2 regions of the Paenibacillus sp. sgz302115 genome follow, and region 2 is predicted to be linked to the other one. Evidence: a T-box and tRNA genes for the amino acid it is inferred to sense, from the RefSeq annotation. Region 2 holds a T-box; the other holds one or more tRNA genes.

Region 1 (7,352 bases), on a different contig from region 2:
CTATGCTCCGGCTGCCGAAGCATTTCAAGGAAGAGGACGAAATTACGCGGAAGGCTATGGATATTCTGAAAATATTCAGTCTTGCCGATCAGAGCGAAGAGGTTGCCAGCAATCTCAGCTACGGGAACCAGCGGCGGCTGGAAATCGCTCGGGCGCTTGCCGCCGGTCCTAAGCTTCTGCTGCTTGATGAGCCTGCGGCGGGCATGAATCCGAATGAAACCCGTGATCTGATGAACCTGATTGCCTGGATTCGCAAGGAGTTTGACCTTACCATCCTCTTAATTGAGCATGACATGTCTCTTGTAATGGGAGTTTGCGACCGGATTTATGTGCTCGACCGCGGCATGCTGATTGCAGAGGGCACACCTCTGGAGATCCGCAGCAATCCCAAGGTTATCGAAGCGTATTTGGGACAGGAGGCGTAAGGGCTATGCTGAAGGTACAAGGAATCAACGTTTATTATGGGGCCATTCATGCGCTGAAGGATCTTAGCATTGAAGTCAGACAAGGAGAAATTGTGACGCTGATTGGTGCCAATGGTGCCGGCAAATCTACGCTGCTTAAGACACTTTCAGGGCTGCTTAAGCCGAAGACGGGCAGCATCGACTTTCTGGACAAATCAATTACTGGCCAAAGTGTTCAGGCCATCGTCAAGGAGGGCTTGATTCATTGTCCCGAAGGACGGCGCGTATTCGCCAATATGTCGGTGGAGGAGAATCTGGAGCTTGGCGCTTACCTGCAGGATTCCGCAAGCCTCGCGGCTGATTTTGAAAAAGTCTACACGACCTTCCCGAAGCTTCTGGAACGTAAAAAGCAACAGGCCGGCACCTTATCTGGCGGCGAGCAGCAGATGCTGGCTATGGGGCGGGCGCTTATGGGCCACCCTAAGCTGCTGCTGCTCGATGAACCATCCATGGGCCTGGCCCCGCTGCTGGTGCAGGATATTTTCAACATCATCAAGGAGGTTAATGCTGCCGGCACGACAGTGCTGCTGGTTGAGCAAAATGCGCATCAGGCACTAAAAATTGCCCACCGCGCTTATGTGTTGGAAACCGGGAGAGTGGTGCTGGAGGGTGACGCCAAGGAATTGGCTGATTCGGAGGAAATCAAAATGGCATACCTCGGACATTAGTGCCGTAGCCTGCATGTAACATCACAGAAACAACATATATAAAATTTTAATATTCGGGAGGCTGGAGAAACTATGAAGAAAATTGGGGCCATTATTTTGTCGACGGTACTGATAGCGGTATTAGCTTCGGGCTGCGGCAGTAACAACAAAGAGAGCAGCGGCAATTCTGCAAGCGGCGGCAATGCTGGCGGGGACACCATCAAAATCGGTGCTGACCTTGAGCTTACAGGCGGCCAGGCTTCTTTTGGCGACTCCGCATCAAAGGGCGCGAAGCTGGCGGTGCAGCAGATCAACGATGCAGGCGGCATCCTCGGCAAGAAGCTGGAGCTCATTGTATCCGATAATGCCTCGAAATCCGAGGAAGCCACACAGGTTGCCCAGAAGCTGATAACCAATGATAAGGTTGTTACGATCATCGGAGCCTCCACATCTACGAATACTTTGGGGATCGTTCCTGTAGCCACAGAAAAGAAAATTCCGCTCGTTTCAGTGGGAGCTACCAACCCTAAGGTTACGGTTGACGAACGTACCAGCAAAGTGAATGAATGGGTGTTCCGCGCGGCCTTCATTGATCCTTTCCAAGGGCAGGTTATGGCAAACTTTGCAACAGACTCCCTGAAAGCCAAAACAGCGGTAATCTACACCGATACTTCGAGTGACTATTCCAAAGGTCTGCAGAAGTTTTTTGAAGAAACCTTCAAGTCCAAAGGCGGAGAGGTGCTGAGCCAAGAGTCTTACCAGCAGAAGGATTCCGACTTCAAAGCCGTGCTGACACGTATCAAGGAGGCCAACCCGGATGTTATTTATCTGCCGGGCTATTATGAAGAGGTGGGTAAAATCCTGAAGCAGGCCCGTGAAATGGGCATCACTGCTCCGTTCCTGGGCGGCGATGGCTGGGATTCCCCGCAGCTTGCGGAAATCGCTGGCGCAGATGCGCTGAAGGACACTTACATGTCCAATCACTACTCGCCGGAGGATACTGCCACAGAAGTCAAATCTTTCGTTGACGCCTACAAAGCAGCCAATGGCGGCGCGGTGCCGGACGGCATGGCAGCTCTGGGCTACGATGCGCTGAAGCTGGTTGCCGATGCAATTTCCCGTGCGGGTGAGGCTGACCCTGCCAAGATCAAGGACGCTTTGGTAGCGACCAAGGATTTGCAGCTGGCTACCGGCAAAATTACGCTGAACGAGTCCCATGACCCGGTTAAAGCGGCTGTCGTTCTGAAATTCGTCGACGGAAAACAAACTTTCGAAACCAAGGTCAATCCTTAAAAGTTAAAATCCAGGGGTCCGGTTGGTCTATTGCGGAGGGCTTGATGCCCTCCGTATTTTCTTTGCTGCGCCTGCAAAAAACTTCTCCCAAAAAACATCTTGTCAAAATCCTCGGAGTTTGATATACTCATTTTTGTTGTGACAAGGACATACTTGTTAATATGGCTCGTTGGTCAAGGGGTTAAGACACCTCCCTTTCACGGAGGTAACATGGGTTCGAATCCCATACGAGTCACCATTTCTTCTTCGAGTTTTGGGATGAGAACCCAGAGGTTCGTTGGAGCATTGACATCGTTAGGAATACTTCGCAATCGTTTCGTAGTGTGAAACGTATCCCATACGAGTCACCATTTCTTCTTAGTATATGCGGTAGTGGTGGAATGGCAGACACGCTATCTTGAGGGGGTAGTGGGTGTATACCCGTGGAGGTTCGAGTCCTCTCTACCGCATCCATTGACACAAAGCCACTCCTAATCAGAGTATCTGATAGGGGTGGCTTTTTTGGTATTAAGCAGGGATGGATGAACTGGAGCCCGCTTAATGCTCCAGCGCTGCGGCGTATTTGGGGTATAGTTGCCGGATGCAGTCCGGGCAGATATCATGGGTGAACTGCAAGGAGAGCTGGTGCTGCAGGAAATGCTCAAGCGTGATCCATTCCTCTTCGGCACTACGGACCGATTTGCAGGAAGCACAGATTGGAATGAGAGGATGATACGTTGTGCTCAAGCGGGTGCCAGCGACGGCTCTAACCGGCTGAATATGGCCTCTTCCGGCGGCAGGACCGGCATCATGGAGGGAGAGGACAAGGTTTCTGCCTTGTGCGGGCTGCGCGGTCAGAAGCGGAAATATATCCAGCCGGACGGCCCTGCTGCCTTTATTGGCCGTTCTGATCACCAGCTCAGAGCTGGAAATCAGGCGCTCACCCTGTACAACGTCCTGAAGCGTCTCACTCAGCGCTGCGGTCATACCCGGATAGGCAATAAGCTCTTGAAACACTTCTAAGATATTGCCGCCAATCCATTCAGTGTCAGGGGAGAGGCCATAGAACTGGCTGTATTCGATCCAACTGGCGTTGGCATACAGAATAACTCCATTGCTGCCCGTAACGAGTATGTTCCCAGGCAGCGATAGAAGGGAATGGGTTGGGGTAAAGGACAAGCTCTGTGGCAAAAGTAATCGCTCCTTGAGATCACACCGGATGAAAAGCTAAGATGGAGGCAGACCCAGAAGTTCCGAAACCTGGCGCCTGTACCGTTCTGCTCTGCGTGTGCCGTGAATCAGGTTGGAGAGGCGATAAGGCGGGATTCCGTAAATTTCGCAAAATTTTTTCTGATCCAGATGCAGTTCCGTCAGCCGCTGTTTGACTGCCCAGCCGTAGGGGGTAATAGGACGTTTGCTGTTCACAAGGGCTCACCTCTTATCGACTATCCAGCCGTATGATATAATGGGATAAGGAATAATAATAGTTAATTATATACTTTTTTACGTCATTTTTCAATAATAATTACGTAAATAAGTGTTTTTTTAAAATTGAGTGGAGGGCGGTTGACCGATGCAGTCCATATACGAACGAATTGAATATCTGATTAAGCAAAAAGGAATGACCAAGAAATCCTTCTGTGAACAGTTGAATATCAGCACAGGCAATATGGGAGATTGGAAGCGTGGCAAGTCAACACCCGGAACGCATAAGCTGATTGAGATCGGGGCTTTTTTCCATGTGAGTCTGGATTGGCTGATCCTGGGGAAGAAGACACCTGAGATGGTGCGTGAAGGCTCAGAGGATTATTTTTTTGGCCAAATGCGGCAATTGAATTGCCAAACCGATGGATTGAAGTCGGAAGAGCAGAATTTCATTAAGGAATACATCGCTTTTACCCAATACCGCAAGCAAAAAGAATCGGAAGAAAATTCTTAAACGGGCTGCTTTACTTTTTGCGAAAAACGTTTTATAATATTGAATGTTGCCCTCAAACATTGCTTTAATGTAAAACACACCGCGCGGTAGTGGTGGAATGGCAGACACGCTATCTTGAGGGGGTAGTGGGCGTACGCTCGTGGAGGTTCGAGTCCTCTCTACCGCATATAGTAAGAACACAGCAAAGCCCTTCGTGAGAAGGGCTTTTTTTATATGTATTTTAACAACTGGCGGCAGGCATATTGTCTGCAAAAAAAGATACTCTTCGCACTCGGCAATGGGCCGCGCGTAAGAGTATCTTTTGGCGTGTGGCGGCCCGAGATTAGCCCAGCAGTTTGGCGATGTCCGCTTCAATCTGATCTGGAGTGGTCTGCGGGGCAAAACGCTTCAGCACACGGCCCTCCTGGTCCACCAGAAACTTGGTGAAGTTCCATTTAACGCTCTTCGAGCCCAGAACGCCAGGCGCTTCCTTGGACAGGTATTTGAACAGCGGATGCGCTTCATCGCCTTTTACATCAATTTTTTCATACATCGGGAAGGTTACACCGTAGTTGATTTCGCAGAATTCGGCGATATCCTCACTGTCTCCAGGCTCCTGTCCGGCAAACTGATTGCTTGGAAAGCCCAGCACTTCAAAACCGCGGTCCTTGAACTTATCGTACACTTCTTGAAGACCTTTATACTGAGGTGTAAATCCGCACTTGCTGGCTGTGTTCACTACGAGCAGCACTTTGCCTTTGTACTTGGAGAGCGTTTCTTCCTGGCCCCGCAGGGTGTTCACTTCAAAATCATAAATACTCATGATTCATACCTCCCGTACATATATTTATAACAATTTAATTGTACACTATTTATTTCAAGAATCAAGTCGCCAGCTCATGAAAATATTGAACTCTGAGGAAGGCTATGGGGGTATGTTCCTGGGAATAATGTCTAAATAGAGACGTGGAAATAAGGAAGAATAATAAATAGCTGGCGGGAGAGCGTGCTTTGGTTGACATCACCCCTAAAATTCTTTACTATGTCTAAGTATCTGTTAATGTCGCGTGTGCTATTTACTACCAAAAATTTAAATAATGGGTGATGAAGATGTCTTATAGACCGAATATTACGAATGTGACCAAAGCCAGCAGCAATGATAAGGAAGGATTATACGAGTTCATTGTTAAGCTCGCTGACGGAACGGAGTGCCGCGCGTTCTACAATCGGTTTCCGGAATGGAAAATGACGAACATCAGCCGCCTGCTCAAGACGCCTTGTCCGGTTTGCCGCAAAGATTTTATCTGCAGATGTATGGAAGCCTTCACCGCTGATTTCGAAGGGCAAATGATCGGGAATGAATGGATTGACAAGGCGATTGCCGAATAATTACATGGACGGATTGCGATGGCGCGGGAGCTTATCCCGCGTTTTTGTTTTTTTAAGAGGAGCGCTCAGGGATATACTATGATTATCAGAAAGGGGTGGGGGACGTTGGAGGAAGAACGGATTACAGCTATAGAGGGCAAGTCCGTTGTGCTGATTGATGGGGTGTGTCATTTGTGCCAGGGGCTGGTCCGGTTCATTATTCCGCGTGATCCCAAGGGCAGATTTCTATTCGCCCCTTTGCAGAGCGAGATTTCCCGTGAACTGATGCTTGCGAATGGGCTTACGCCCGGGGTGCTGAGTACGGTAGTGCTGCTTGAGAACGGAGTGTGCTATACAGAGTCTGCTGCAGTGCTGCGGATAGCCCGCAGGCTGCGATTTCCGTGGCCGGTTGCGTATATATTCATAATTGTCCCCCGCCCGCTGCGTGATGCCCTGTACAGGTTTGTAGCCAGGAACCGTTACCGCTGGTTTGGCCGTGATGAGCAGTGTCTGGTGCCGACACCGGAGATCCGCCGGAGGTTTCTGTGAGAAGCATTGATGAAAAAAACAACAGCAGACCCCGGGTTTGGGGCCTGCTTGTTTTTTGACGGGAAAAAGATCAGTTCGCCTTACTTGGTCAGCGCTTCAGCATTGATGTTGTAGGTCTGAACCAGCTTCCACTTGCCGTCCGCCGATTTTTTCAGCGTGGTGACGGCTTTGACCCGGGAATCGTTGAACTGCGGTCCTTTTAGCTTTTTAACTGTAACTACGGTATATATTGCGGCTTCATTGTCTGAATAACTAATGATTTTGGAGGACTCCACGGTTGTCTCTAAATCATAGGCCTGGAAGATCTGTTTATAGGTCTGCTTGTTTTGCTCGTAGGCTGCGGAAGTTTCGTCAATGGTGGACAGCATGCCGTCCAGGTCTTCTTTGTTGGTAAAATCCGTGTTGGCTTGCAGCGTGGCCTTAATTTGATCTTCATCTGCTTTTGGAACTGTAATATCCGCTTTCAGCATAGCATCCGGGAGGATATATTGGATTCCTTTGATTTGGATGCTGCTGATCTGCCAGCCGGAGTTATCTGCATTCCTGGTAAGAGAATATACATACTCCGCTTTCGAGTTCAGCATGAAGGGGCCGCTGACTTTGTCTGTCGTTTCAATGGTATGTACGGTCGCTTCCTTGGCTTGCACATCAATAATGTCCATCTGGACAATCGCTGTGGTGGTAGTGAAGGTATTCATCTGCTGCTTGAGCTGTGGACCGGCTGCGGCAAGCGGTGATTTCGGATCAATGAGGCTTATGAAGCCTTCGGAATTGCCCTTGTTGGAGTAGGTGACATATTTGTCGAAAAGCTCCGCAATCCCTTTGGTGTCCGCGCTGCTCTGATTGCTTTTGATTTCAACGGTATTTGCTGCTGCATTCCAGGTGACGCTGTTTCCTGTCGCTTCGCTGACAAAACGCAGAGGCACGTAGGTGACATTGTTGATCATTTTGGGAGCGGTTGCCAGTTGCTTAACGGTTCCGTTCACGCTCGCTTTTTTGCTGCCAATCTGCAGTGTGATCGTCAGGCCTTCCTTTGCTGCTGTAATGGTGCCTGTTTTGGCGTTCCACACCAGGTTCAGCCCCAGTTTCTCAAAAATGGGCCGCATAGGAATGAGGATGGAGTCGTGATCTTTA
Region 2 (7,352 bases):
AAGCTCGACATTCTGTTCGGCAAGGGCGGCATCATTCAAACTCCGCTAGACCGCTAACACCCCGCCACAACGCCGGCCCTTTGCCTTCAAAGCTGCCTTAAACCAATAAAGCCCGCAGCACGGATAACTCCGTTGCTGCGGGCAGAATTGCGTTCTTCGCTTAACCCACTACAATATTAACCAGCTTGCCGGGAACCGCAATGATCTTGCGTACGGTTTTGCCCTCGACTGCCGCCTTCACATTCGGAAGCGACAATGCATGGTTTTGCATATCTTCCTGACTCATATCCTGCGCGATCAGCGCGCGCTGTACGATTTTACCATTTACTTGTACGACGATTTCCACCTCGGCATCCACCGTCCAGGCTTCATCATAAGCCGGCCATACTACATAGCTTATGCTGCCTTCGTGTCCGAGCAGTTGCCACAGCTCTTCTGCGATATGCGGCGCAAGCGGTGACAGCATCTGTACGAAATGCTCTGCCGCTTCGGTGGACAAGGTTTCCTGCTTATAAGCATCGTTGATGAAAATCATCAGTTGGCTGATCGCCGTATTGAAGCGCAGATGCTCGAAGTCTTCGGTAACCTTCTTCAGCGTCTTATGCCAAGTCCGCTTGAACTCGTCAGTGCCGCCGTCTGGGGTGATTTTGGCACTGATGCTGCCGTCCTCATTCACGAACAGACGCCATACGCGGGAAAGGAAGCGGTGAATTCCCTCTACACCTTTTTCATTCCACGGCTTTGTGGCTTCCAGCGGCCCCATGAACATTTCATAGACACGAAGCGTATCCGCGCCATAGGCTTCCACAATTTCATCCGGGTTAATGACGTTGCCCCGTGATTTACTCATTTTCTCGTTATTATTCCCCAGGATCATCCCCTGGTTCACCAGCTTGTGGAACGGTTCTTTCGTATCGACCACGCCAAGATCATACAGCACCTTGTGCCAGAAACGGGCGTAAAGCAAGTGAAGCACCGCATGCTCGGCACCCCCGATGTACAGGTCAACCGGCAGCCATTCCTTCTGCTTCTCCGGTGAGCACAGCTCCTTGTCGTTGCGCGGATCAATGTAGCGCAGGTAATACCAGCAGCTGCCGGCCCATTGCGGCATGGTGTTCGTCTCGCGGCGGGCTTTCATGCCGGTCTCGGGATCAACCGTTTCGACCCACTCGGTCACATTTGCCAGCGGGGATTCACCAGTGCCCGAAGGACGGATTGAATCCACTTCCGGCAGCAGCAGCGGCAGTTGATCTACCGGAACGGTCTTCATTGTGCCGTCTTCCAGATGCAGAATTGGAATTGGCTCGCCCCAGTAACGCTGGCGGCTGAACAGCCAGTCGCGCAGGCGGTAGGTTACTTTGCCTTTGCCGCTGCCCTTCTCTTCCAGCCAAGAAATCATTGCGGCAATTGCTTCTTTGTTCTCCAGGCCATTCAGGAAATCGGAATTCACATGCGGTCCGTCTCCAGCGTAGGCCTCTTCTTCGACATTGCCGCCCTGCACAACCTCCACAATGTTCAGCCCGAACTGCTTGGCGAATTCCCAGTCGCGGGTGTCATGGCCCGGTACCGCCATAATCGCTCCCGTTCCGTACCCGGCAAGCACATAATCGGCGATCCAGATCGGCACCTGTGCGCCATTTACCGGATTGATGGCATAAGCGCCGGTAAATACGCCGCTTTTCTCCTTGGCCAGATCCGTACGTTCAAGGTCGCTTTTACGCGAAGCCTTGTCACGATATTCCGCAACTGCCGGCTTCTGCTCCTCTGTCGTAATGAGGTCTACCAATTTATGCTCCGGTGCCAGCACGCAATAGCTTGCGCCGAACAAAGTGTCCGGGCGGGTGGTGAATACCTCCAGGCTCGCATCATGACCTTCAATCGCGAAGATCACCTCAGCGCCGGTGGATTTGCCGATCCAATTGCGCTGCATATCCTTGATGCTTTCTTCCCAGTCCAGCTCTTCCAGATCTTCAAGCAGGCGCTCTGCATATTCCGTAATCTTGAGAATCCACTGGCGCATCGGTTTGCGGACCACGGGGTAGCCGCCGCGCTCGCTTTTGCCATCAATAACTTCTTCGTTGGCCAGCACCGTTCCCAGCGCTTCACACCAGTTGACCGATACCTCTGCCACATACGCCAAGCCACGGTTGTACAGCTGGATAAAAATCCACTGTGTCCACTTGTAGTACTCCGGATCGGTTGTGCTGATCTCGCGGTCCCAGTCATAGGAGAAGCCCAGCGACTTGATCTGGCGGCGGAAGTTATCAATGTTCTTAACTGTAATGTCGCGCGGATGCTGTCCGGTATCCATCGCATACTGCTCCGCAGGAAGTCCGAAGGCATCCCAGCCCATCGGGTGCAGCACGTTATAGCCGCGCATCCGTTTGTAGCGGGAGACGATATCCGTAGCCGTATATCCTTCCGGGTGGCCGACGTGCAGCCCTGCGCCTGAAGGATACGGGAACATGTCCAGCGCGTAGAATTTCGGCTTGCCCGCATCTTCGCCTGTCTTGAAGGTCTTGTTATCATCCCAGAATTTTTGCCATTTCGGCTCGATGGTTTGCGCACGGTAGCCTGCTTGAGGCTCAGTGCTAAATTTGTTGTCGCTCATCTTATGCTCCTCCTTGGAGTGTTGCTTACTTAGTTAAACGCCTTTGTAAAAAATATGCAGAGTAGGGTCACTACCAGAAATGTTTGGGCTTCCGCCCGCTGTTATTCTCCGATTTCTTGATTTGAACCGCTCTTCGCGGTAGAAATCCGAGAATAAAGGCGGCCACTAACGTTGCTCCAGCTCCAAAATTTCTTTCCGTTCCTTTATCTCTTCAAAAATTTAAAATACTAACCCGTTTTACCTAACAGGCCGGCAAAGTCCAAGAACCAGCTCTGGACTCGCTGTTCCGTTGGGGCGGGGATTTGCCTTCGTATGCCTCAGGCAGAGGGGGGCGCTTCGGCGGCCTGCCACCTGCCAGGCCCCAATACCGCAAAAAAACCTCCCATCCCTAGCGTATAATCGCTAGGGACGAGAGGTTTGAATTCCCGTGGTACCACCCTAGTTAGCGGCGGATATGCTTTATCTGCCACTCACTTTGACACCCTGTAACGGGGGTGAGACGACGACGGTTCACGCGCGGGCTTCGCAGCTTCAAGCTTGCGGCCACCTGCGGCTTGCGCCGTTACTCCGAGGTGAGTTCACTCTTCTCCGTTAACCGGCTCGCACCTTGCGCCGGCTCTCTGCAATAACGGTCACACGAATTAATACTCCTCTTCATCGCACTGCTATGCTTCCTGATTGTAAATCAGTAATATTCACCACATTATATACAAAAGAACCCTATCCAGTCAATGATTTGCCTGTTACACCCCGGGCAACGCTTACGAAATGAACTGTGAGATTAAATGAAGTGGAAAAAGGAATCCTAATTTGCGAATTCCACCGATTTTTTGGTGATTAGATGGAAAAAGTAGACCTAATTCTCTCCATTTCCATCCATTCAGTGATTTTATAAGGAATTAAGTGGAGTTTTTCCAACTAACCATCCGGGGGGAGGTTACCCAGCGGAATGAAATGGAGAAATTCCACCTCAGTTATTTATTCCTGAAATTTTGAAGGCAAGGGTTTAAAAAAATCCGCAAGCGATTGCCCTGCTGTTACACCGGCTTACGCCGGATATAATAGGTGATAAAATGCTGGATCACTACTTTTCCGGCCGCAAAAACAGGCACAGCCAGGATCAGCCCGATCATCCCGGCCAATTCTCCGCCCACCAGCAGCGCGAAAATAATCATCAGCGGATGCAGATGCAGTGTACGGCCCACCACCTGCGGCGAAATGACATTGCTCTCCAGCATTTGGCAAAGGGTGTTCACCACTGCTACCAGCAGCACAAGACGCAGCGACAGCGTTGAAGCCATCACGATTGCCGGCGCCGCACCCAGGAACGGGCCCATATAAGGAACGATGTTGAACACGGCTACCACACAGGCGAACAGCAGAGCATAAGGCATGCCGATAATCGCATAGCCGATATAGGCCAGCACCCCGATGATGACACAGACGAGGAACTGTCCGCGTATATAGTTGCCGAGCGCATCATCAATATCTTTTAACAGCTTAACCATTGACTTGCGCCGTGAGCGGGGCAGACAGGAGACAATCGCCCGTTCGAACACATCGAAATCCTTAAGAATATAGAACACAAGAAAAGGCACGATGAATGCGTTGAACAATACGCCTATCGTCGATCCGATATTATCGAGAAAGTGGGAAATGCCTTCGGCCAAACGATTTTCCATCTGATAAAACCAGTTGTTCATGCCAAGCTCCACACCGGGCGGGATCAGCCTTGAATTCATATTCCGCATAAGGCCCTGCGCATGCAGTGTCATTTCCGGCAAATGCTCATTCAGTTCCTCAAGCTGTTCGATGAACATGGGAATGAGGTTGATGGCAATCACCGCAATCGAAGTCAGGAATACGGCATAGATCAGGAGCACTGCAACGCTGCGCGGCATTTTGCGGCCGGCCAGCATACTGACTACAGGGTTCAGAACATATGAGATGATCATGGCTGCCAGAAACGGCGCAAGAATCTCCTTCAGAAACACGAAGATCCCCTGCAGCATCGGGCGAAGCAGCCATACGAAATATAAAATGATCAGGGCAAGCAGCACTCCGATCATCCAGCGGAACCATTTACTTTGGGACCATTGCTCCATGTTATCCCTCCCGATTAAATGCAGCCCCGAACAAGCCATGCAATATCAGTATGTGTGGGAGAAAGGTGAAATAACCTTTTTCCGAACAAAAAATTGGTTTTTTGTTATCCCGGTTCAGAAGTTGGTATGGTGGACGGAATCGGAGTTGAATAAAATCATAATGTAAAACGCTTCCATTTCGAGGAGGGATACTTTTTTATGAAAAGGTTGAAAAAATTTTGCGGTGCAGGTCTAACTTTGCTGCTTGCCGGATTGCTGGCGGGAGCTCCGTCTGTTTCGGCAGCCACCGTTTTTTATGAGCCGCTAACCTACTTCAATTCCGCAACCTGGCAAAAAGCCGACGGCTATTCCAATGGAGGTATGTTTAACTGCACCTGGCGCGCAAACAATATTTCGTTTACAAGCGGCGGGCAGCTTCGCCTTGCACTGACCAGCTCCAGCTACAATAAGTTTGACGGTGCAGAGTATCGGTCTACAAACAAATATGGCTATGGGAAATATGAGGTCAGCATGATGCCGGCTAAGAACAGCGGAATCGTCTCCTCCTTTTTCACCTATACCGGACCCTCCGACGGGACCCCCTGGGATGAAATTGATATCGAGTTTCTGGGTAAAGATACCACCAAGGTCCAGTTCAATTATTACACGAACGGCGTTGGCGGCCATGAGAAGATCGTGGATCTTGGATTTGACGCTTCCCAAGGATATCATACGTACGCCTTCGACTGGCAGTCAGGCTACATTAAATGGTATGTGGATGGCGTCTTGAAGCATACGGCAACAAGCAATATACCATCCCAGCCCGGGAAAATCATGATGAATCTCTGGAACGGAACCGGTGTAGACTCCTGGCTCGGTTCATATAACGGAGCCAATCCGCTGTACGCTTATTATGATTGGTTGAAATATACAAGCAACTAAAAGCTAAAGTCAGACCCCGGCGGCTGCACAGATGGTACCCTCCGGGGTCCTTTTTTTTTCTATAAGCCATCCCGTATCTTCAGAATTTGTTATTCGGATTGACACATTGGTATGGCGGCCTAAGCCGGCATTCAGTACGATAATAGCAAGACAATATCACAGGAGGAACAGCATTGAATCGCAGCAGGTTAATCAAAGTGTCCGCAGCGGTAGCAGCTCTGTCGGCCGCAGTATGGGGCATATGGGCCTTCGCTTCAGTATCCAAGTCCGACGCTGGAGTCGTAAAGGACAATTTCTCAGAGTTCAACACAAAACTATGGAAGAAAACGGACGGCTATTCCAACGGAGACATGTTCAACTGCACCTGGCGGGAGGACAACATCTCATTCGCAGGTGACGACCTCATGACCCTGTCACTTACTAGTCCGTCTCCCGGCGAGTTCGACGGTGCAGAATACCGTTCGCTGGAGAAGTACGGCTATGGCAAATATGAAATTAAGATGAAGCCAGCTGCCAATCCCGGTGTGGTCTCTTCCTTTTTCACTTACACCGGTCCCTCGGAAGGGGAGCCTTGGGATGAAATTGACATTGAATTTTTGGGCAAGAATACGCGGCAGGTGCAGTTTAATTACTTCACTGACGGCGTAGGAAAGCACGAACAGGTGATTGACCTCGACTTTGACGCCTCACAGGAATTTCACTGGTACGGCTTCGACTGGAAGAAGGATTCTATTACCTGGTACATCGACGGACGACCCGTTCACACGGCCACCGAGAACATTCCCTCTACTCCAGGCCGCATTATGATGAATCTCTGGAACGGGATAGGCGTGGATTCCTGGCTGGAGCCGTTTGACGGCAAAGTCCCGCTTCACGCCTACTATGACCAGTTCCGCTATACTCCGGATCAATCGTCGGGCAAGTAAGAAGCTCCGGCGCTGCTTTCGACAAGAAACCGCCTTGATCAAGGCGGTTTCTTGTCCCTGCGGCACTCATCGGCGGCTGCGGTCCCAGGCATTGACCTCCGAGGTTTCAGTTAACCCCCCGTAGGCTTTCCATTTGTCGACGAATTTGTCAAATTCCCCGATGCCGCTGTCCGCGAAGATGATTTTTTGAAAGCTTTTTTGTTCCAGCTTCTTCAGCAGCTCACCGTCGCTCTTCATCGTCGCAGTTGGCGGTCCCGTGAACTGATCCTTGCGGGAAGCCTCCTTCTGGCCGAGCAGCACGGGGGTAATATCCTTCGGAATTTCCTTGACGACCTTGGAGGGAATTCTCGCTCCATCGAAGGTTAGCGTGTAGGAAGCGACCCGGATGCCGCCCAGCGGCAAAGCGGAAGGCTTAATGGTCGGCTTGCTGCCGACCATCGTCCAATCATACCCCTCTGCAAGGCCATTGGCGAATTCGCCGGTCGAGGTAGCGTAATAATCAAACAAATAGTTCTGATAAGTAAAAAAGATTTCAGGATGCTTCATTTTCTTGTTGATCAGAATAGCGCCGTTGACAGGCAAGGTCCCTCTTCTCATGGCGATGCCGTCAGGGCCGTAAGGTATGGCAACGGCCTTGACGCGCGCCCGCGGGTTTGCGTCGGTCAGGATTGACAAGGGCCAGCCACGCATCCAGTACGGACCTGCAATGATGCCGGCCTTGCCGGAGACGAACAGATTGGCGGCACCCTCTTCATCAAGCCACGCACTGTCGGTGGACAAGTATCCTTG

Evidence for each region. The T-box of region 2 lies ahead of leuS (leucine--tRNA ligase). A T-box ahead of a tRNA ligase gene usually reads a tRNA of that ligase, here a tRNA-Leu.
Region 1: it encodes a tRNA-Leu, which carries the amino acid that the T-box ahead of leuS (leucine--tRNA ligase) is inferred to sense. The anticodon was not compared.

Annotation. Positions count from the first base shown of each region.
Region 1 is NZ_JBVYOK010000007.1:112,791-120,142, reverse strand. It holds gene AC0LWN_RS15665 (ABC transporter ATP-binding protein) at 1-425, shown strand, start outside; gene AC0LWN_RS15660 (ABC transporter ATP-binding protein) at 431-1,132, shown strand; gene AC0LWN_RS15655 (ABC transporter substrate-binding protein) at 1,205-2,404, shown strand; tRNA gene AC0LWN_RS15650 (tRNA-Glu) at 2,568-2,642, shown strand; tRNA gene AC0LWN_RS15645 (tRNA-Leu) at 2,771-2,853, shown strand; gene AC0LWN_RS15640 (PAS domain-containing protein) at 2,942-3,574, opposite strand; gene AC0LWN_RS15635 (XRE family transcriptional regulator) at 3,611-3,808, opposite strand; gene AC0LWN_RS15630 (helix-turn-helix domain-containing protein) at 3,957-4,322, shown strand; tRNA gene AC0LWN_RS15625 (tRNA-Leu) at 4,406-4,488, shown strand; gene AC0LWN_RS15620 (glutathione peroxidase) at 4,645-5,124, opposite strand; gene AC0LWN_RS15615 (hypothetical protein) at 5,412-5,690, shown strand; gene AC0LWN_RS15610 (thiol-disulfide oxidoreductase DCC family protein) at 5,769-6,218, shown strand; gene AC0LWN_RS15605 (stalk domain-containing protein) at 6,299-7,352, opposite strand, start outside.
Region 2 is NZ_JBVYOK010000004.1:191,529-198,880, reverse strand. It holds gene comER (late competence protein ComER) at 1-57, shown strand, start outside; gene leuS (leucine--tRNA ligase) at 161-2,611, opposite strand; T-box leader at 3,013-3,278, opposite strand; gene AC0LWN_RS11320 (AI-2E family transporter) at 3,649-4,716, opposite strand; gene bglS (beta-glucanase) at 4,915-5,637, shown strand; gene bglS (beta-glucanase) at 5,856-6,563, shown strand; gene AC0LWN_RS11305 (extracellular solute-binding protein) at 6,630-7,352, opposite strand, start outside.